3 regions of the Blautia sp. 210820-DFI.6.14 genome follow, and region 2 is predicted to be linked to each of the others. Evidence: riboswitches for the same ligand, from Rfam matches in the RefSeq annotation. Region 2 holds a riboswitch; each other region holds the start of a gene.
What was found. Region 2 has a riboswitch for cobalamin ahead of LI112_RS11130 (leucine-rich repeat domain-containing protein). Riboswitches for the same ligand answer to the same signal wherever they lie in the genome.
Positions count from the first base shown of each region.

Region 1: another riboswitch for cobalamin. It lies ahead of LI112_RS06220 (sirohydrochlorin cobaltochelatase); the one in region 2 lies ahead of LI112_RS11130 (leucine-rich repeat domain-containing protein).
Region 3: another riboswitch for cobalamin. It lies ahead of LI112_RS00375 (cysteine-rich small domain-containing protein); the one in region 2 lies ahead of LI112_RS11130 (leucine-rich repeat domain-containing protein).

Region 1 is NZ_JAJCKS010000005.1:78,926-86,650, forward strand. Features, by position in the region: gene LI112_RS06195 (flavin reductase family protein) at 1-135, shown strand, start outside; gene LI112_RS06200 (spore coat associated protein CotJA) at 259-591, shown strand; gene LI112_RS06205 (spore coat protein CotJB) at 588-872, shown strand; gene LI112_RS06210 (manganese catalase family protein) at 876-1,502, shown strand; gene LI112_RS06215 (Na+/H+ antiporter NhaC family protein) at 1,629-2,909, shown strand; cobalamin riboswitch at 2,956-3,162, shown strand; gene LI112_RS06220 (sirohydrochlorin cobaltochelatase) at 3,344-4,684, shown strand; gene LI112_RS06225 (hypothetical protein) at 4,779-5,702, shown strand; gene LI112_RS06230 (ABC transporter substrate-binding protein) at 5,705-6,889, shown strand; gene LI112_RS06235 (iron ABC transporter permease) at 6,904-7,725, shown strand, end outside.
Region 2 is NZ_JAJCKS010000014.1:41,904-49,628, forward strand. Features, by position in the region: gene LI112_RS11120 (ABC transporter ATP-binding protein) at 1-1,606, opposite strand, end outside; gene LI112_RS11125 (energy-coupling factor transporter transmembrane component T) at 1,612-2,358, opposite strand; gene LI112_RS11130 (leucine-rich repeat domain-containing protein) at 2,658-3,512, opposite strand; cobalamin riboswitch at 3,567-3,723, opposite strand; gene LI112_RS11135 (DUF4430 domain-containing protein) at 3,818-4,351, opposite strand; gene LI112_RS11140 (Ig-like domain-containing protein) at 4,426-7,725, opposite strand, start outside.
Region 3 is NZ_JAJCKS010000001.1:80,843-88,567, reverse strand. Features, by position in the region: gene LI112_RS00385 (glycoside hydrolase family 3 N-terminal domain-containing protein) at 1-1,749, shown strand, start outside; gene nudC (NAD(+) diphosphatase) at 2,113-2,961, opposite strand; cobalamin riboswitch at 3,339-3,533, shown strand; gene LI112_RS00375 (cysteine-rich small domain-containing protein) at 3,864-4,163, shown strand; gene LI112_RS00370 (phosphatase) at 4,788-5,501, opposite strand; gene LI112_RS00365 (glycyl radical protein) at 5,817-7,725, shown strand, end outside.

The sequences.
Region 1 (7,725 bases), on a different contig from region 2:
GATACAGAGGCCATGACAGAGGAAAACAGAGAGAAGTTTTACCCACAGAATGTAGAAAGTTCATTTTCAGGTGCAAACAGAGATACACACATTGCATATTACGGAGAAATCGTAGATGCATATGTGATTGAGTAATGCGATAAGAAATGTGCAGCTCCCCGGTGAAGGGAGCTGTTTTTATGGGCAGATATGCGCACCATTCCATATTTATGTCATAAAATATAGAGACATATTATTTGTGACAGAAAGGATTTGCTCATGGAAAATTATCAGATGAACCGTCCATGTGGCCGCCCATATAATGCAACTTGTGGAATGGCAAAAGAGATGATGTCCGGGCAGCAGTGTTCCTGCCGGAATAATTCCAGAAATCAGCCATCCCGCCCTTCGCCATGTCCGTGTCACCTTCCGGATGCCAAAACCAGAGATGCGGAAATGTATACACACATCGATCAGATGGAAGCAGCCATGGCGTATGTTCCCTGCCAGAAATTTACTACGACATATGATCTTGGATATGCGTTGAAGGTCGGAACTGTTTTTCCGCAGCTCTGTAAACCATTTTGTGGAAAGAGAGGTGGGCAGAGATGATGTATCGCAATCAGTGTACTGCAAAAGAAAAATTAATGAACCGTATCAACGAAGTCAGTTTTGCAGTAAATGATGTTCTGCTTTATCTGGATACACATCCATGCTGTGAAGAAGCAATCTCCTTTTATCAGGAGTGTGAACAGGAACGCCAGAAACTGCTGAAAGAATATGCGCAGTGTTATGGCCCACTGACAGTAGATGCTGCACTGGAATCTGGTGGGGATACATGGAAATGGGTGCAGCAGCCATTCCCATGGGAAACGGAAGGAGGGTGCAGATAGTTTATGTGGAATTATGAAAAAAGACTGCAGTATCCGGTAAATATTAAGACTCCAAATGCAAAGATCGCCCAGTTCATCATGAGTCAGTATGGTGGCCCGGATGGCGAGATCGGAGCATCTATGCGTTATCTTTCTCAGCGTTTTACTATGCCAAATCGCATGGCCATGGCAGTGCTGAATGATATTGGCACTGAGGAACTGGCACACCTGGAAATGGTTTCCACGATCGTTCATCAGCTGACAAAAGATCTCTCTATGGAAGAAATTGAAAAAAGTGGTTTTGGGCCATATTATATTGATCACACAGTAGGTGTATGGCCACAGGCAGCCGGTGGAGTTCCTTTCAATGCATGTGAATTCCAGAGTAAAGGTGATCCGATCACAGATTTGTTTGAAGACCTTGCTGCGGAACAGAAAGCCCGGGCAACGTACGATAATATTCTTCGAGTTGTCCGTGACATTCCTGAAATTGCAGATCCGATTCGTTTTTTACGTGCGAGAGAAGTCGTACACTTCCAGCGTTTCGGGGAAGCACTTCGTTCCGTACAGGAACAGCTGGATGCGAAAAACTTCTATGCATTCAATCCAAGCTTTGACTGTCCATGTGAGGCGTCCTGTAAAAATTCATAACAACAAAGAAATATCAAATAAGACCTGGGAGGATTCTTCCGGGTCTTTTAGGGTAAATACAGGATTTTACAATTCCTTTCATCCATGTTATTATGACAACGCATTAAATATGAAAGGAAAACGATCATGGAAGTTCTGACGATTGGGATTTTCTGTGCTTTGCTCATTATATGCATCATAACAGGAAAATCTATATTATATGCTCTTCTGGCAGGTCTGATCATTTTCAGCCTGTATGGAAAAAAACAGGGATATAGCTGGAGACAGATTAGCAGGATGGCATTACAGGGAGCCTGGAAAGTAAAAAATATTCTGCTCACATTTATACTGATCGGAATGCTGACAGCACTTTGGCGACAGGCTGGAACAATTCCTGCAATCATCTGTTATACCGTGCATCTGATAAAACCATCGACATTTTTGCTGATGACATTTCTTCTGAATTGTCTGATCTCAGTCCTGACAGGAACTGCTCTTGGTACGGCAGCTACGATTGGTGTTGTATGTGCAACGATGGCTTCTGCACTTGGAATTCCTTCATGGATGACCGGTGGTGCAATTCTTTCCGGGGTATATTTCGGAGATCGTTGTTCTCCTGTTTCGACAAGTGCACTTCTGGTGGCCGAACTGACGGAGACAGGTATCTATACAAATATAAAAAATATGATCAAAAGTGCATTGGCACCATTTACCATTACCTGTATTCTTTATCTGACTGTCAGCATACAGCTTCATGGAAAAACAGAGATGCCGGATCTTGGACATGCTTTTGGCAGTGAGTTCCGGCTCAGCTGGATTGCATTGCTGCCTGCAGCGGTGATTCTGCTGTTGTCTGTTATGCAGGCAGGGGTGAAGATCGCAATGATCGCAAGTATAGTTACTGCAATTCCTGTCTGTATTGGCCTTCAGAATATGGCATTTACGGAACTTCCTGAACTTCTTCTGAATGGTTTCCATTCTACAGATGTGACGGTAGCGGCAATGCTGAATGGAGGTGGTATCACTTCGATGTTGAAGGTTGGAGCAATCGTATGCATTTCTTCATCTTATTCAGGAATTTTTCAGGCAACAGGAATCCTGAATGGATTTCAGAAAATGGTCTGTTTGCTTGCCGACAGGACAAAACCATATTTTGCAGTGCTTGTCACATCAATCCTGACAAGCGTTATGGCATGTAATCAGACATTGGCAATCATGCTTACAGATCAGCTCTGCAGCAGAACAGAACCGGATAAGCTGCGTTTTGCCAATAATCTGGAGGACAGTGCAGTACTCATAGCACCTTTGGTGCCGTGGTCGATCGCGTGTGCTGTTCCGCTTACAGCAGCAGGTGCACCGGGATACAGCGTCTTATTTGCAGTGTTTTTGTATCTGCTTCCGTTGTGCGATTTAGTGTTAAAAAAATAACTGCCCTATTGTAAATTGACCAAAATAGTGGTATTCTGTAAGAAATTGAATAATAAAAATAACAGGTGCTGATGTTAGATAATCAAATAGCCTTCAGTTAAAAGGGAAACAGGTGTAAGTCCTGTACGATCTCGTCACTGTATACAGGGAATGCAGAATCATGTGTGTATGCACAGTCACTGGGAAACTGGGAAGACGATTCGGGTGTATTGATCTGTAAGTCAGGAAACCTGCCTGCTATTGGTACGGGGATTTTAAATTCCGGATCACGAGTAATTGGTTGTACCATAATCCAGAAACTCTAGCCCGGTGCAGGAGTTTTTTTGTTGGGAAATATAGTATTTCTCCGAAAAATATTTTTTGACCAGGCTTGCTGCCGTACTTTGTTATTCATTTTAATTTTCATGAGAAAACAGGTACAGGAGGAAAAAAACATGAAAAACAAAACTGTAAAAGCACTGGCAATTGCAATGACTGTAGCAACAGTCACAATGATGGGATCTGCAAGCATCTACGCTTCTGATGACACTGCTGAGACAGCAACAGAAGAAACAGCAGATGATGCAGAAACCGCTGATACAGAAGAAGCTTCCGATGATGATCAGAAAGCAGCAGATGAAGTAGCAGCACTGATCGACAAGATCTATGTTCAGGAAAGAACTGATACAACAGATGAAGACTGCAAAGCTGCCAAAGAAGCATGGGATAAACTGACAGACGCTCAGAAGGAACTGGTTGAAGGCGAAGAAGCTGATCCGGATTACTTCGGACGTGACACTGGTGATGCATCCAAAGATGATCCTCGTAACCAGGATGAAATCGGTGAGAATGAACTTCTTGTTGTAAGCTTTGGTACATCCTTCAACGACAGCCGTGCTGAGGATATCAAAGGAATCGAAGACAAACTGCAGGAAGCATATCCGGATTGGTCTGTAAGACGTGCATTTACAGCACAGATCATCATCAACCATGTAGAAGCAAGAGATGATGAAGTGATTGACAATATGCAGCAGGCACTTGACCGTGCAGTTGATAATGGCGTTAAAAATCTTGTTGTTCAGCCTACACATCTGATGCATGGTGCTGAATATGATGAAATGACAGAAGCAATTGATGGATACAAAGATAAATTTGAATCTGTTGCGATCGCAGAGCCAATGCTTGGTGAAGTTGGTGAAGATGCTACAGTAATCAACGATGACAAGAAAGCGGTTGCGCAGGCTATCACAGATGAAGCTTGCAAAGAAGCTGGATATGACAGCATGGAAGCAGCTGCAGAAGATGGCACAGCATTTGTATTCATGGGACATGGTACTTCCCATACAGCAAATGTAACATATGATCAGATGCAGTCACAGATGGATAATCTTGGATTTACAAACGCTTTCATTGGAACTGTAGAAGGTAAGCCAGAAGATACAGAATGCCAGGCTGTTATTGCAAAAGTTAAAGACGCAGGATTCAAGAAAGTTGTTCTTCGTCCGCTGATGGTTGTTGCTGGTGACCATGCAAACAACGATATGGCTGGTGATGATGACGATTCCTGGAAATCTCAGTTCAATGCATCTGGTGCATTTGACAGCGTTGACTGCCAGATCGCAGGTCTTGGAAGAATTGAAGCTGTAGAGGATCTTTACGTAGAGCATACAAAAGCAGCAATTGATTCTCTTGGAACAGCTGATACAGCTGAAGAAACAACAGATGATACTGCAGAAGCAGCAGATGACACAACAGATGGTGCAGAAGAAGTTACAGACGATTCTGCAGCAGAATAATGTAATGTGTAAATAATTTATGCAATAAACGGGACTGCCCGGAAGGCTTGATTGTCTTCCGGGCATTTCCTGTAAAATCAGGAGGATTTATATTATGAAACGTTCAGTGGCAATGATGGCATGCGTATTAAGCGGAGCACTTATGATCAGTGCTTACAGTCCGGTTGTTTTTGCGGAAACAACAGAGAAGACAGAGGATTCCAAAACAGATGAAGCAAAGGATGAATCTGAGAAAAAAGAAGATACTTCAAAAGTAGAAGTTCTTGAAGACGGTACTTACAGTGCAGAATTTGATACCGACAGCTCCATGTTTCATGTAAATGAAGCAAATGACGGTAAGGGAACACTGACAGTCAAAGACGGTAAAATGACGATTCATGTAAGCCTGAATTCAAAGAAGATTGTAAACCTTTTTGTTGGAAAGGCAGATGATGCCCAGAAAGACGGAGCTGAGATTCTTGAGCCGACAACAGATGAAGTAACCTATAGTGATGGATATACCGAAGAAGTTTATGGATTTGACATTCCGGTTCCTGCCATTGACGAAGAATTTGACGTTGCTCTGATCGGAAAGAAGAACAAATGGTACGATCATAAAGTAAAAGTAACAAATCCTCAGAAAGAAGCCGATGCTGAAGCTTCTGATACAAAAGAAACTGATGCAAAAAAAGTAACTGCTGAAGATCTGAAACTGGAAGACGGAGACTATACAGCAGAAGTAAAAATGGAAGGTGGTTCTGGTAAAGCAAGCGTTACCAGTCCGACTGGATTTACAGTTAAGGATGGCAAAGTGACCGCTTCTGTAGAATGGAGCAGTCCGTACTATGACTATATGCTGATTGGTGATGAAAAATACGAACCAGTTAATAAGGATGGTAATTCTGTGTTTGAAATACCAGTCGATGGATTTGATTATCCAATGGAAGTTGTAGCAGATACAGTTGCGATGAGTACTCCTCATGAGATTGAATATACTTTACAGTTTGATTCTGCAAGTATCAAAGAGGCTGAAAAATAAAGATGAAAAAAAAGTTACGCATGTTTTTATGTGCGGCACTGACCGCATCTATGATGGCGACTGCACCTGCTTTGGTTCAGGCGGCTGAAGAAAAAGAGACAACAGAAACAACAGAAAGCAATGCTGTCAGACAGGATCTGGCTGGCTTAAAATATGATCACAGTCTGGAACTTCAGTATGCAGATCAGTTTTCAGTAGATTATTATGAAGATGGTTATGCACTTATCACAATTGCAGGAGATGGGCAGTTTCTTCTTGTTCCGGAAGGAAAAGAAGCTCCGGAAGGCCTTGACAGTGATATTGCAGTTATTAAACAGCCACTTGATAATATCTATCTTGTGGCAACATCGGCAATGGATCTTTTCTGTGCATTGGACGGGCTGGACAGTATCAGTCTTTCAGGAACCAATGCTGACGGATGGTATATCGACGAGGCTAAGAAAGCACTGGAAGATGGAAGTATTTCTTTTGCTGGTAAGTACAGTGCACCGGATTACGAACTGATTTTGTCTAAAAATTGTGATCTGGCGATTGAGTCTACAATGATCTACCATAAACCGGAAGTAAAAGAAAAGCTTGAGCAGTTCGGGATCCCGGTTCTGGTAGAGCATTCAAGTTACGAAAGTCATCCGCTTGGCCGTACTGAGTGGTTGAAGCTATATGGGGTTCTTCTTGGAAAAGAAGAACTTGCAGACAAACTTTTTCAGGAACAGGTTGATAAATTGAAAGCAATAGAGGACAGTGAATCTACCGGAAAGACAGTGGCTTTCTTCTATATCAATTCAGTAGGGGCTGCCAATGTTCGTAAGTCAGGAGATTATGTATCCAAGATGATCGAACTCGCCGGTGGAAAATATATTTTCAGTGACCTTGGAGCGGAGGATGATAACTCTCTTTCCACAATGAATATGCAGATGGAAGAGTTTTATGCCGGAGCTAAGGATGCGGATTATATCATCTACAATAGTACGATCGATGGTGAACTGACAGATATCAGCCAGATGCTGGAGAAGAGTTCTCTGCTTGCTGATTTTAAAGCAGTTAAGGATGGAAATGTCTGGTGTACCAATCAGAATCTGTTTCAGGAGACAATGGAACTTGGAACAATGATCGAAGATATTCATACCATGCTGACCTCAGATGATCCAAATCTGGATACACTGACTTACATGCATAAATTAAAATGATGAGAGGAAGTAACATGCGGAAGAAATTGCATTTCAGATACTGGCTGTCTTTTATAATACTGATAGTGCTTCTGCTGGTCTTTATATTCTGGAATATCAATTCAGGAAGTATTTCTATTTCACTGAATGATATATTTCAGATACTGTTCCACAAAAACGGAGATGAAACTGCTTACAATATTGTCTGGGAGATAAGACTGCCACGAATACTGGCGGCAGTGATTCTTGGAGGAGCGCTTTCAGTATCAGGGTTTCTTCTGCAGACATTTTTTGGAAACCCGATCGCAGGTCCTTTTGTACTTGGTATTTCATCAGGTGCAAAACTGATCGTGGCACTGACAATGATCTATCTGCTGGGAAAATCTATGGTAGCTACTTCAGGTCTGATGATACTGGCTGCGTTTACCGGATCTCTGATATCCATGGGATTTGTGCTTTTGATCTCACGAAAGGTAAAGCAGATGTCCATGCTTGTTGTAAGTGGTATTATGATTGGATATATCTGTTCTGCGATAACAGATTTTGTGGTTACTTTTGCAGATGATTCCAATATTGTAAATCTTCATAACTGGTCACTGGGAAGCTTTTCCGGAACAAGCTGGGATAATGTTTCTGTGATGGCAGTTGTGGTGTTTGCTGCACTTTTTCTTACATTTTTAATGTCCAAGCCGATCAGTGCATATCAGCTTGGCGAGGGCTATGCACAGAATATGGGAGTAAATATCAAAGCATTTCGTATTGCACTGATACTGCTTTCCAGTATTCTGTCAGCCTGCGTGACCGCTTTTGCCGGTCCGATCTCCTTTGTTGGAATTGCGGTACCACATCTTATAAAA
Region 2 (7,725 bases):
CCCGGGTATTCTGGCTGGTAACGATGTTTCCCTCAAAAAACAGGCCTACCCTGTCCGCATACTCTGCAACAAATTCCACGTCATGGGAGATCATAAAGATCGTCAGGCCATGCTGTTTCAGCCGGGTTAAGATCTTTCCGATCTCTTCTTTATATTCTGCATCCATTCCCTTCGTAGGTTCATCCATCAGGAGAATCCTCGGACGAAGCAAAAGGACTTTGGCAAGTGCCAGCCTCTGCTGTTCCCCGCCACTCAGATCATAAGGATGTCTTTCCAGAAGCCCTTCCAGCCTGGTAAGGCTTACGATCCCTTCTATAGCCTTTTCTTTTTTCATATGAATCTGATATTCCGAAGACATTTTTTCTCTCCTGCCCCCGATCACAGAATACAAATCTTCCAGGACTGTTTTCTTTAAGAAAATGCTCTGTGGGTTCTGCGGCATGACTCCCAAAAGCCCACAATACAGATCCCGGTCTTTATACGAACGGATATCCCGCCCTTCCAGAAGTATCTTCCCACGGTATGGACATCGCACCCGGCTTAAAAGAGACAGCGTAGTGCTCTTTCCCGTACCGTTTCCACCTACCAGTGCATAGAACTCTCCCTTTTTTACCTCCAGGGAAAGATCCCGGACAACATCCGGAGTGTCCTTTTCATACCGGAACCAGACATCTTTCGCCTGAATGGACAATTCTTTCTTCGAACTATCTGTTTTTGTGTATCTGACTTTTTCAGTAATTTCGCTCTTTCGCTGACTATCCGAAGCAATTCCTTTTTCGTTACAGTAACGGGAGAGCCACTGTCTTCCCTCACTGACTGTCAGCGGACAGGTTGCCTGACTGTCTGTCTCACCATAGATCTGCATAGGAATCGGCATGGAAAGAAACATGCCATGTTTTTGTTCCTTTAATTTTACCCCGATTTCCCTGGGAGTTCCTTCCAGATAAACATTCCCCTTATCCATGACAAATACCCTATCCGCATAAGGGATGATATCCTGAAGCCGGTGTTCCGTAAGGAGCACCGTTGTTCCAATATCACGGTTAATCTTTTTTACGGTTTCCAGAAAATCAGAAGCAGCGATGGGGTCCAGCTGAGATGTAGGCTCATCCAGTATTAAAAGGGATGGATGCATTGCCATGATCGCAGCCAGGTTTAAGATCTGCTTCTGCCCTCCTGACAGCTCTGAGACATTTTTATAAAACCACTGATGGATACCAAAATAGCTGGCCATCTCCGCAACCCGCAGCCGGATAGTCGCATTGTCATATCCCAGGCTTTCCAGTCCAAAGGAAAGCTCATGCCAGACTTTATCCGTTACGATCTGATTATCCGGGTTCTGCATGACAAAACCGATCTCCTGGCTCTGTGTCCGGTGGTCAATCCCCGAAAGCGGCATCCCCCGGTAAAAGATTTCTCCCTCTGACTTTCCAACCGGGGCCAGCACGGTTTTTAACTGGCGCAGCAGTGTACTTTTGCCACACCCGCTCCTCCCGCAGATCACATTTAATGTTCCTTCTTCTATTTGTAGATTCGCATGTTCCAGAACCTTCCCGGAACATTCCGGATATGCAAAACTAAACTCCTTCACTTCTACAAGATTCATGATCGTTATCCTTCCTGTTCCAGTGTTTCGTAGATTTTTTTGTAAGTCATTTCCAGATCTGTTTCACAGCGTTTCCGGCTTCTGGCAAAACGGATAGTCTCCGTCACATCCAGGATCACTGGGAGGAAACAAAAACATGCGAAACAGATATATGTAAGCATTGCTTCAAATGCAGAAACAGATACCGGAGCCTGATGCCCCTGAATGGTAAAACCAGCAAGTAAAATACGGGGATCATAACTTGCATAAGAAGCCCCATTCATACAGCCAGTGGCAAATACAAGGAATAAAGCTGCCATCACTGCCAGAAGGCTTTTATCCTTCTTCGTAAATTTGTAAATGGAAAAAGCAGTCCTGCCTTTTAATCCATATCCCCTGCTCCGCATGGAATCCGAAGTTTCTATGGCATTCTCCAAAGCCCATGTGACCAGTATCGACAGCATGTTAAAGCCCGCACGGATACGGTTAAAAAGACTGCCCTCTGAAACATCCCTTCCCATAGATTTCTGACCGTTCCGGATCACTTTAAGCTGCCCCGTAAATCTGGGGACAAAGCGAAGTGCCATGGAAAGGATCAGAGAAAGGGCCGGTATCAGCCTTCCAAACAGGTAAATAAATTTGTCACTTGTCATAACTTTATTATAACAGGAAAACCACTGGATCACTACGAACATGACCGCTCCAAGGACTACTCCATAGACTAAGGCCTCCAAAGTGATCCAGTTTCCACTGCTTTCTACATAATATAGCATCGTGACCCCATAATGATTGAAAAGTGGATTCAGAAGAGCCACGATCAAAAGACTGGGAAGGGTAAAGAGAAAGCTTTGCCTAAGTGTCCTTTTTCCTCCAAGCAGAAAGACGGAATAAGACAAAGCACCCGCATAAGAAATGCAGATAAAGACGGGATGCTGATTAAACATAGTAAATAACAGTACTACAGCAAAATAAAAAAAATTCAAAAATGGATGGCATGTGGAAAAAGCATCAATGATGGATTGATCCGCAGGCTGTCTGTTTCTTTTCTCGGTCTTATTTGTTGATAACACGTTTAAATGTACTCCCTCTTTAATCCCTGCTCTTCACAGTACAAATCCACTTTGCTTCCCTTTTTGCAACGTATCGTGCAGTTTTTGTTCACGATCTTTGAGCCAATATGCTCAGGATCATGATGTATCTCCAGATATTCCAGCCGGTTGCATCCATGAAAGACTTCCTCTCCAAGATACATGATATTTTCCGGAATATATACCTCTTTCAATTTCTTACATCCGAAAAAGGCCCTCTGATCTAATTTTTTAATTTCTTTTGGTAAGACTATGGTTTCAAAGCCACAGAAGTAAAAGGCTTCCAGACCAATTTCTTCCAGTGTATCCGGCAGCGTGATCTCCTTTAATTCCTTACAGCGGTAAAAAGCTCTTCTTCCTATACTCTTTAAATGCTCCGGGAATACCACTTTACTTAACTGCGTGCAGGAATGGAAACAGCACTCCGGAATCCTGCGGCATTCTGAACTGGTTTCAAATGCTACCTTTTTAAGGGCTGTGCATCCTTTATAACTATAATCTCCTAAAATTTCCAAAGATGCCGGAAATGTTACTTCTCTGAGAGAATGATTTTCCGAAAAAGCACTCTCTTTGATTTCTTTAACGGTCTGTGGGAATACAACGGGCTTACGGAGCTGGCAGCTTGCAAAAGCTTCCTTTCCTATGATTCTGCAGCCGGATGGCAGGATTATCTCTTTTATTTTCCCGTTGCCCTTATAACAGCAATCATCAATATAAATATATTTTTCAGGAATTGCTGCTACCTGTTTGTTTCTTTGCATACTGGCAAGCTGTGCCGTAAATGTACGATGATCAAATCGTAGTATACTCCATGTTGCTTTATCATTTTGTGAGCGCATATGATCTCCTTTCCAACGTTCGGATCATACAAACTGTATATCTTTTACATGTTTGTATTCTTTGCCTGACGTGTTGGATATACTGGCTCAAAATGTTTTCATAAGGCGTTTTTCATTCGATACATTTCACACAGGGAAAAGCAGCTCCGGAATCGCACCGGATTTCCTTAAATCGGCTGCCATCAGCCGAACCACGCTCGATTTTTTTGTTATTCTAATTATAACGATACGCCTTATTTCTGTCAATGTTCGCCAATGTTTCTGGTCTTTATCTCATACCAGTTTAACTATTTTTCACAATTTCTTTACTTCTTATCTTTGTATGGGTTTCCAACATCACTTCCAAGATTGCAGGTATACTTCCATTCAATCTTATCCCCATCTTTGGGCTTATAACTGGAAGCCCCATAATTCGGGAACTCTCCATTTACACTGTACATCCAGCCAGAATTTTTTCCGCAGTCAAATTCATAAAGCTGATTGATGCCTTCCACATAATAGCTTTTATATAACGGGGTGTATTTGGAAGAGAGCTGGATGTTCTTTTCCCCACAGATTTTTTTTAAGATGTCAAATACGGTATCGCCCGTAGTAAACTTAACTTCCACTTCCGGAAGTATCCAGCCGTCTTCCGGGACAAATTCTTTTTTGGTTTCTTTTAGATCACCGATATTGTCAAGGATCGTCTGGCAGTCTATCGAAATGGTACAGGCAGCAGGTTTTCCGGAATCCCCTTTTCCGAATCCACAGCCCGTAAGGAGACAGCTCCACAAAAGCATAAAACAGCTGATTCCTATTACCCCGATCCGTTTCCAATATATTTTTTTCAGTTGCTTCATAATTATCCTCTATCGGATGAAAAGGTACCAAAAACACTATTTGCTTTTTGATACCTTTTACACCCTTACTCTGTTTACTTAACTGTAATTTTTATCTTTTTTGTCACCTTTCCAGATTTAACTGTGATGGTAACGGTTCCTTTTCTCCGGCCTTTAACCACGCCCTTCGAGCTGACTGTTGCAATCTTCTTGTTGGAAGAACGGTAGGTCACTTTCTCCTGGGAAGTGATCGGGCTGACCACTGGTTTTAAAGTAACACTCTTTCCTTTCTTGATGGTCAGTTTTTTCTTGAGGCCGCTGATCTTCGTAGTCTTTACCTTTGCAGTCTGGACTTTTACTTTCAGAGTCGCTTTCTTTCCACTCTTTAAGGTAACGGTGATCTTTGCCGTTCCTGTTTTGGTTCCGGCTTTGATCTTTCCGTTCTTATAAACGGTCACGATCTTTTTGTTGCTGGAAGCCCAGGACTTTATGGAATCTCCATATGCCATGGAAACTTTCACTTTCGTAGTGGTCTGTTTCCGCTGCAGGGTAAGGGAAGATACGTTCAGTTTTATGGCCGCCTTTAATTTGCTTCCATAATTCCGTGTCTGTTTTTTACCGCAGAGGGAACAGGTTCCTTCCTGCTTCGCCGGACGGAATACCGTAGCTCTTGCCGTAGTTTTCCAGGTGTATTTATGCGTATGTGCAATTACAGGAATCGTTTCCGTCTTTTCGTATCCGCAGACCTGGCAGGTATATCTCATCAGTCCGGTTGTCTTATAAGTAGCAGCCTTGATCTGCTTTCCTTTTCCATAGGAATGTTTCTGGTAGCCACCCTTTTTCGTATTATCCGTGATGTCACATTTTCCGTACATGGCAACACACTCATGCCAGTGGGCATCCTTATCAAAATTCCATTTGCTGTCCCATACATGGTCATGTTCCAGGGTATAATCATCGGTATAATGGAATACGATCTCATCCCCGTCTTCCAGGTACTGCTCTTTTACTCCAAGATCTGGGTGGATTCCATTTAAAGTATACATCCAGCCGGAGTTCTGTCCATTGGAAAATTCTGCAAGCTCCTGACCATCCTTCGTGATTCCCGCAATGTAGGTTTCATCCCTTAATGTACGGCAGCTCATTCCATTCTTGGCAAGCACTTCTTTTAAGAGTTCCAGGACATTGGCATTTCCGTCGATTGTGTAATCTTTTGCTGCAATCCAGGTCTCCAGATTTCCTTTTCGCAGGGTGTGTTCCTGATTCTCCTTTGCACTGCCATGAACAGAGTCTCCGAGAAGCGTAAAGCTTACCGTGATCGTACCGGCATCTTTTTTCAATACCCTGACGGTCAGTTCCACGAATGCTTCCTTATAGGAAATTTTCAGTTTCTGTTCCCCGCGTTTATCCTTGTTATATCCCTCTATGGTAAGATCTGTCAGCGAAAGTTCCTGTCTGGTTCCATCGCTGATCACAGCAACCACTTTCATTCCACTGAGATCCAGGTCCTCCCCAAGGTAAAACTCTGTCCGGTAATCACCAGTCAGCTCCAGGGAATCCACATAAACACGCAGGCCTTCTGTAGAGACCAGTTTTTCCTGGTCTGCCCCCAGTGGATCATCCGTCCGGTTATATCCGGTCTGCCATCCGCAGCCTTCCACCTTCGGGCAGCTGGTGGTTTCTTTTTCTGTATTGACATAAGTGGCTCCGCTTGCCGTCTCATGGGTCAGACAGTTGGTATCAATGTATCTTACAAAACCGATCCCTTTATCTGCCCCGCAGTCTTTTGCATAATAATTGTTGGTGATGTCATCGATCCGGTTCAGGCTGTCATAAAAACCAATGATACCTCCTACATATGCTGCGTCTGCCTTTGTTGCCTGTACCTTTCCTGTAAAGGAATTGTTCTTAAAGGTATAAGTGCAGTTGTTCCAGGTCTGTGCCACATAGAGGTCTCCACCAAGGATTCCTCCCACCTTGTCAGAACCGGTGATGCTTCCCTCTGAACTGCAGCTGTTGATAGTTATCTTGCATCCGTTCGGGGCTGTAGAATTGTCATAACCGCCACCTGCAATACCACCAGCCACTTCACTGGAAGCCTCTACGGTGCCATAAAATTTACAGCCGATCACAGAGCAGTTGCCCATGGCATTGTCCCTGGTTCCGATAATACCGCCTACATAACTGGTTCCGTAAACGATCGCATAACTTACACAGTTTTCTACTGTACCCTGCATACGTCCGGCAATGGCCCCGATCTCATTCTCATTTCTGTCATATCCGATGACAACATCTTTCTCAATCGTACAGTTCCGTACCGTTGCCTCAAAGGCTGAAGAACATCCGGCATAAGGGCTCATCGTCTTATTCGCACCCAGAAGGCCGGATTTCAGGGTACTGGAACCACTTTTCAGGGTAACATTGTCGATCTCAACTGCCATTCCGGAAAGTCCCACACCTTCAAAGTTATTGACAAGGCCATAACCGGCAATCTTCTTTCCATAGATGTTCAGGTTACGGATCCTTGTATTACGGACATAACCAAAGAGAGGCAGCCCGCCCTCCGGTACTGTTACAGTATGGTTATTTCCATCAAAAATACCGCTGAATGCATTAAGGTTCTCGCCATTTTTCAGGTCTTTCCTTCCATCCTTAGTCACACCGATAGGCTTCCATCCAGTTGGCAGGGTGATGTCTTCCGTAAGCTGGAAGTATGTATTTTCAAAGGAAAATCCCTCTGTATTTACTTTGTCCCGCAGTGCTTCTACATCTGAAGCTGTCTTAAGGAGATATGGAGAGCTTTCACTTCCGTTTCCCTCCCATGGGAGAGGAGCTTCTGTGACGGTGACACAGGCAATATCCGAACAGATCTCTTCACTCGATATCTTTACACCATCACCATTTATATATGCTAGAATATTTGTTTTTACTTTACAGTAATAGTAAGTTATTCCTGTTTCTTTTATTTCTGGACTATATGTATTTTCAGTCGCTCCAGATATTAATATTCCATCTTGCGTTGAATTTACTCTATTTTGATACCACTGATACTCTGTTTTAACGCCAAACTCGTTAGATTTTTGTACAACTATTTCCAATTTTTCTGTAATAGGGATTCCCTTGACATAGGTTGTGTCTTTAGGCTGTTGGAGTATTACAGGCTTATCTGCTACATGTGGGTATACTCTTGCTGAAAAAACGTTACTTGTCGCAGTATAAAGATGTGTATTTATTTCATAAGAAACAAGGCATCTATAGTATCTAGAATACTGTGGCTGAGTTGTATTTATTGTGTATGAATTTTCAACTGCATTCTCTATTTTATCATAATCTTTAATATCCGAACTTGCACTTGAACTTACATACCATTGATAAGAAAGTTTTCCTTCATTTTC
Region 3 (7,725 bases), on a different contig from region 2:
CAGGAGAGTGGATATGCGGTTGCAGACATCCTGTTAGGCAACTGTGTACCAAGTGCGAAGCTGACGGCAACCTGGGCGAGAAGATATGAAGACTGCCCTTTTGCAGAGGATTACAGTTATCTGAATGGAAATCTGGATACCGAAGAGTACAAAGAAGGGATTTTTGTCGGATACCGTTATTTTGACAGCTTTGGCAAAAAGCCACTGTTTCCGTTTGGATTCGGACTGTCCTATACAGAGTTTAAAATAGAATTCAAAGGGATTGAGACTTCGGAGAAAGAACTTGCAGTTGAAATGAAAGTTACTAATATCGGAGATACTTATGCAGGAAAAGAAGTTGTGCAGATTTATGCATCTCTTCCTCAGACAGAGGTAAAGAAAGAATACCGCCGTCTCGTTGGGTATGCAAAAACTAAGCTTTTGCAGCCGGGAGAAGCTGAAACATTGAGGATCACAGTTGGACAGAAAGAACTGGCATATTTTTCTGAGGAAAAACATCAGTGGATCGTAGAAAAAGGAACCTATGGTATCTGGACCGGAAACAGTTCTGTATCTCTCGAATACAGTAGCACTGTAAAAGTAGAACAAAGTGTATCATTGGAGGATACCTGTGTTCTGGAAAACACAGCAGAGATAGAAGAAGAACTGTGGAAAACGTACGAATGCAGAAAAACAACAGCAGATAACAGCCATTGTATTATTTTTACACCGCATCCAGAAGAGAAAAAAATATACAGATCAGCTTATGCCACGGAACAGATGACAGAAGATCTGCTTCCGCTTCTCTACGGAAATATTGCAGAAACAACAAGTACTCTGGGGGCAGCAGGAATCCGCGTTCCGGGAACCGCAGGTGAGACAACAGAAGGACTTCTTGACAAGTATGGTATTCCATCTCTGATCATGGCAGACGGACCGGCAGGTATCCGATTGCAGCAGCACTATGAAGTGGACAGGGCAACAGATACCGTTTATGGAATTGGTGTACTGGGTGCACTAGAGAATGGTTTCCTGGTAGACAGAGAAGAGCATGAGGGTGCTGACCAGTATTATCAGTACTGCACTGCATTCCCGGTAGGAACTGTAATGGCTCAGACCTGGAACAGAGATCTGATGCAGAGATTTGGAGAAGCGGTTGCGCTTGAGATGGAAGCATTTCACGTCAATCTGTGGCTGGCACCGGGTCTGAATATCCAAAGAAATCCTCTTTGTGGACGAAATTTTGAGTATTATTCAGAAGACCCGTTCCTCTCAGGAACGCTGGCAGCATCTGTAACAAAAGGTGTACAGTGCCATAAGGGATGCGGCGTTACAATTAAGCATTTTGCATGCAATAATCAGGAAGATAACCGTATGGGTGTGGATGTAAAGATTTCAGAGAGGACGCTCAGAGAAATTTATCTTCGTGGATTTGAAATTGCAGTGAAAGAGGGACAGCCGGCAGCAATCATGTCTTCTTACAATCTTGTCAATGGAGTGCATGCGGCGAACAGCAAAGATCTGTGTACCAGAATTGCCCGTAAAGAGTGGGGATTTGATGGAGTTATCATGTCTGACTGGAATACAACCGTACCGGAAGATGGAAGTGTTGCATGGAAATGTGCTGCGGCTGGAAATGACATTATCATGCCTGGAAATGCAGAAGATGCCGAGAGTATTCGTAATGCATACAGAAACGGAGATCTTACAGAAGAAGAAATCCGTTCTTGTGCAGGCAGGATTCTTGAACTGATCAGTCAGCTGGCATAGAATTGTTACATCTTCAATGCCAGATATAATCGCATGGCATCACAGGAAAAGTAAACACGAAGCAATTCAAAGTCTTCCGGAGAAAGCCTATCAAGGGTTTTCTCCAGGAAGGCCTTTTTCAGAGATCTTTGACAGTATTCACAATCTGTTGTGCGAGGGCTCTGGTGATATATGGTGTCATAGTAAAAACTCCTCTAAGTTATTGACGGGTTGCTTTGTGTTCTTTTTTCTCGGCATACATTTTTTCATCAGCAAGGTTGATATAATCGTTAAGCGAGAAGGCTGGATCATCGGCAACGACAAAACCAATGCTTGCTTCAAGCGGATTTGATGTGATGTATCTTTTGGAAACCTGGAGCTGGATTATTTCGGCTCCTTCCCGGCGGCGAAGACCATCATCATTTCATTGGTAAGGCTGCTGTCGGTGTCCTGACCGATAATTTTGTCACGGTCAAACCACTGTGCTACAGAAAGCTCTTCATGATCCACCGTGAGAGTATCGTCCCCGTCTACATCGCAGAAAAATCCAAAAAGTAATGTACCGGAGAAGGACCATGGCTGACTCTTATAATAACGGAGATTTTTCACTTTCAGACCGACTTCTTCCATGACCTCGCGATGAACGGTTTCTTCAATTGTTTCACCAATTTCCGCGAAACCGGCGATCAGGGCATATTGCTTAAAGCTTCTGCCCTCATATTTGGAGCAGATGATCTTATCTCCGTTAGTAATACCGACGATCACAGCCGGCATAAGTACCGGATATTCCTGACGGCCACAGGAAGGGCAGTACATCATACGTTCTTTTGTATCGTGTTTCATTGGGAACCCGCAGCATCCGCAGAAACGGCGGTTTCTGTACCAGAACCAGAGCTGATATCCGGTAATCGAAGCAAAAGCAAGATACTGTGGCTGTACATAACGAAGCTCTCTGTTTTCGTGGAATTCATAGCCTGGCAGCAGGGAAGTATCCAGTCCCGGAATCAGATAAAAACGTTCGTCATCTATCGAGAAAAGATAGATATAATTTTTGTACAGGTCGCTTACGTTTCCTTCCAGTTCGCGGAAACGGGGAAGCGTTATAGAATTGTCTGTATCATTTTTATGAAAGAAACTCTTTCCGTTTTCATAAGCGAGCACAAAACTGCTGCCATCCGGAGCAACCGGTCTGTATTCATTGTGATAAGTATGTGGTGCAATATCCTGTATCATAAGGAACCTCCTGAAAAATAGAGTGCAATTTATTGTCTGGCGATGAGCTGTATTATCGAAAAGTTGTATTTACTGCTTTATCAGACTGTATTCAGTATAGGTGAGGTGTTGGGAAAATGCAAGGGAGGAGTTTATATCAGATGTGAGATGACTCCCACCTCTGTAGGTGGCGAGCAACAAATCAGTATCAGTGGTGGGAGTCAATCCCACATCTGATATAGCCTCCGGCAGGATTGCAGAGGCATTCTTGAAACAGATGAAGTTACTGCGTGTTGGAAAGAAATGCGGTATGTAAATAAAATGATAAAAATTTGACAAAATGTTATGTGGGTTATTGACAGCATACTGACATCGTGCTATTATGATGTCAGTATAATTCCATATTGAACATATGAAGTGCTGACTGTAATCCGCGTAGCAGTCAGAAGAGGGAATCAGGTGAGAATCCTGAGCGATCCGGTCACTGTAACAGAGGAGCGACTTTTCGATATCCCATTGTACGATAGTATGAGAAGGGGAAAAGAAGTGATGATCCTGAAGTCAGGAAACCTGCTTTGTATGGCGAGGTTAAACTTCCGTGTAAAGTGTAACAACCAACTTAGGGTATCCGCAACCCAAAGTGTTGTCTGCTTGTTGGAAGCAGGCATTTTTTTATGGAATTCGCCTGTTCGTATGAATTATACCTATATGTATCGTGGTGGCCGCCACATACATACGACCCCTTAAAGGGTATGATTAAATGGCAGGCGATACTACTCCGGATGCATTCGTTCCCTCCGCATATTTGAACGGATTCATTGTCTACCCCGGAGCAGTATCGCAAATCCTCTGAAATATGTTTTGAAGATGACCAGTTCGGCAGTGCCGTGACTGGATTTTTTTATATAACGAGGTGAAAGTAAATGGAAAAACCATATTGGGAAGGGAAACACTATGCTTTTTTCAGCAATAAGGAATGTGAATATTTTCCGTGTCATGCAGGCGCAGATCCGGAGAACTTCAACTGTCTGTTCTGCTACTGCCCGCTGTATGCACTGGGCGATAAATGTGGCGGGAATTTTCGAATGACAGAAACAGGAATAAAAGACTGCACGAACTGCCAGTTGCCACATAAAGCCCAAAATTACGGATACGTAACCGGGAAATACAGCGAGCTGGCGGAACTGATGAAGAAGATACGAGAAGAAAAAGACGGGTTATGATATAGACATACATCCGATATTCTGGAACACGCTTCATTTTCGGGCTGCTCCCGTGCGCTTATTAGCGATTGCTCCGCATAACTCGCTGGCGCTCAGACAGATGCTCCACAACCGCCACTAGCACAGTCGCAGTCTCGAAAGCCTTGCTGGGTTCCTGAATATCGGATGCATGCTTTATCAGTTCAAAGCTTTTTATAGGACGATTTTCTTGCGACAGTTCCGCTTCCCCACAACCGGGAAGGCCTCTCGGGGCAGCGGCCGAAGGCCGTGAACCTCCGCCGGGGTGTGGTGGCGCCACAAAGATGATACGGAAAATGAGAGAAGAGGAATTAATAGTATACATATATTTAAAAATTTATAATAATGTAGAAAACATCTTACTTTAACTTTATATTTCTATATACAGAAAAAAGAAACAGCTATCCATGCCAAGCTGACTCAGCAAATTTTCGTTAATTTTGCTCATGCTAGCGATGGCTGCGTTGCATTGTCTGAGCACCGTAAGGTGCGAGTTTGCAAAAGCAGTCATCAATAAGCGCATGAGAAAAATTAGAAAATGCAGCGTGTCAGACTGGTGGGATAGCTGTTTCTTTTTTCGTTATAATATATTATAATATATAGTTCCTACCTCTCACTCAGTATCATCTTCAACCGAGGAATATCATTATTCAATATCATTTTTTCGGGAAACATCATCTCATGCACAAACTCCGCCGCACACGTAAAATCCCCGATATGCTCCACTCCATGGCTGTCACTCGACAGCACGATCGGAATTTCATACTTCATACAATACTTCAGGATCTCCCGATTATTCGCCCGTGTATCCCCACGATACCCATACGGTGCGAGTGAAGCTTCATTGATCTCAAAAATAACACCATTCTCCTTAGCACCGACTGCCAGAGTCTCATAATCGACAGGAAATGCCGGATTGTCACAATGTCCCAGAACCTTTACACACGGATGCGTCATGGCATTCAGATAAGCACTTGTATTTTCCTTCACGCTTCCGCTCTTATAATTCTGCGCATGCATACTCGCAATCGCATAATCCAGTTCTCCAAGCAATTCGTCATTCAGATCCAGATGCCCGTCAATATCCAGAATATTCAGTTCCACTCCAAAAAGCAGTTCGATTCCAAATCTCTTCTTAGGAGCATAAGTCAGACTCCTGAAATAAGAAGAAGTACCTGCAGCAAGAGTGCCTGGACCATGATCCGTGATTCCGAGCAGTTTTAACCCTTTTTTTGAGGCAGCTTTTGCCATATCAGAAATTGTGCAGATGGTTCCGTGGCCACTTGCGATGGAATGTGTATGTATGTCAGAAAGATACATGATGATCCCTCCTTAAACTCAAAAAATCAGCGTCTGTCAGCAATGATTGCGGCAGCAGATCGTTCTGTATCTCCAGTATGGCAGTCTGTTTTGCAAAAGTCAACTGAAAAATCATCTTCCAAATAAAAACCAACACAAAACAAACAAAAACCACAACAAAAACCGCATAAAAAACAGACGAATAATGTTGGATTTCGTTGACATATAAAAGCCTGTAAGGTATAATGATTTTATATGAATCGTGGGGCCAAAGCGCCTTTTGATTGCATATGAGCTATGGTGCCAGAGACACCATAAGAAAGGAGAAGCGTGGAGATGTTTAATACCACAGATGTTCCAAAGTCATCCAGGATTCCGAAGCTGGTCGAGGCACTTTATGCCAATATGCCGGTTATTGAATCTGCCAGAGCAAAGCTGCTTACTGAATCATATAAGGCTACAGAAGGTCAGCCGATGATCACAAGGCGTGCGGAAGCTTTTGCCCATATTCTCCGTAATATCCCGATCATTATTCGTGATAATGAACTGATCGTTGGAAGCAGTACGATTGCACCGAGAGGATGTCAGACTTTCCCGGAATTTTCCTTCCAGTGGCTGGAAGATGAACTGGATACCGTTGAAACGAGGAGTGCGGACCCGTTTTATATTGCAGAAGAAACCAAGCAGGAGTTGAGAGAAGTACATAAATACTGGAAAGGTAAGACATCCAGTGAACTTGCTACATCCTATATGGCTCCGGAAGCAATCAAAGCTATCGAACATAACATTTTTACACCAGGTAACTATTTCTATAATGGGGTAGGACATGTGACCGTCAAATATGGCGAAGTACTTGCAATCGGTTACAAAGGAATCATAGATAAAGCACAGGCAGAACTGGAAAAATGCCAGGTTGGAGATGCAAATTATGTTACAAAGAGTCATTTCCTGAATGCGGTGATCCTTTCCTGCCAGGCTGTTATTGAATATGCGGAGCGTTATGCCGAACTGGCTTCCCAAATGGCAGCAGAGTGCACAGATCCTGTACGTAAGCAGGAACTGCTTCAGATTTCGCAGAACTGCAGTCGCGTGCCTGCAAACGGAGCGACCAGCTTTTACGAGGCATGCCAGTCCTTCTGGTTTGTACAGCAGCTGCTCCAGATGGAGTCCAGCGGACATTCTATTTCACCTGGACGTTTTGATCAGTATATGTATCCTTATTATAAAGCAGATCTTGACAAAGGCCTGATCACAAGAGAAGCGGCACAGGAACTCATCGACTGTGTCTGGGTTAAGCTGAATGATCTGAACAAGTGCCGTGATGAAGAGTCGGCAAAGGGATTTGCAGGATACAGCCTTTTCCAGAACCTGATCGTCGGTGGACAGAACAAATACGGTGAGGATGTGACAAATGACCTTTCTTTCATGTGTATTGAAGCATCCAAACAGGTATTTCTGCCGCAGCCGTCACTTTCCATTCGTGTATGGAACGGTTCACCACATGAACTTCTGATCAAGGCAGCAGACCTTACAAGAACAGGTATCGGATTACCGGCTTATTATAATGATGAAGTGATCATTCCGGCACTGCAGAACAGAGGACTGACACTGGAAGACGCCAGAGAATATAACATCATCGGATGTGTAGAACCTCAGAAGTCCGGTAAGACAAATGGCTGGCATGATGCAGCATTCTTTAATATGTGTCGTCCGCTGGAAGTTGTTTTTGCAAATGGAATGGACAAAGGTGAACAGATCGGCGTTCAGACCGGCGATGTCACACAGATGACAAGCTTTGAAGAATTTTATGATGCCTATAAGACACAGATGGAATACTTTATTTCACTTATGGTCAATGCAGATAATGCAATCGATGTGGCACATGCAGAAAGATGTCCGCTTCCGTTCCTGGCTTCTATGCTGGATGACTGTATACAGCGTGGACTTACTGCAGAACAGGGCGGTGCTGTTTATAACTTCACCGGCCCGCAGGGATTTGGTATTGCCAATATGGCAGATTCTCTGTATGCGATCCGCAAACTTGTATACGAGGATAAGAAAGTTTCCATGAAAGAATACAAAGAGGCTCTGGCATGGAATTATGACAAAGGACTGGATGAGAAGTCCGTATCTGATATGACTGAGATGATTCTGAAAGGAATGCAGGAAGGCGGTATGGAAATTGATACAGATACTGCCAAAGCAGTTCTTCAGACTGTAATGCGCCTGAAACCTTCAGAGGAAC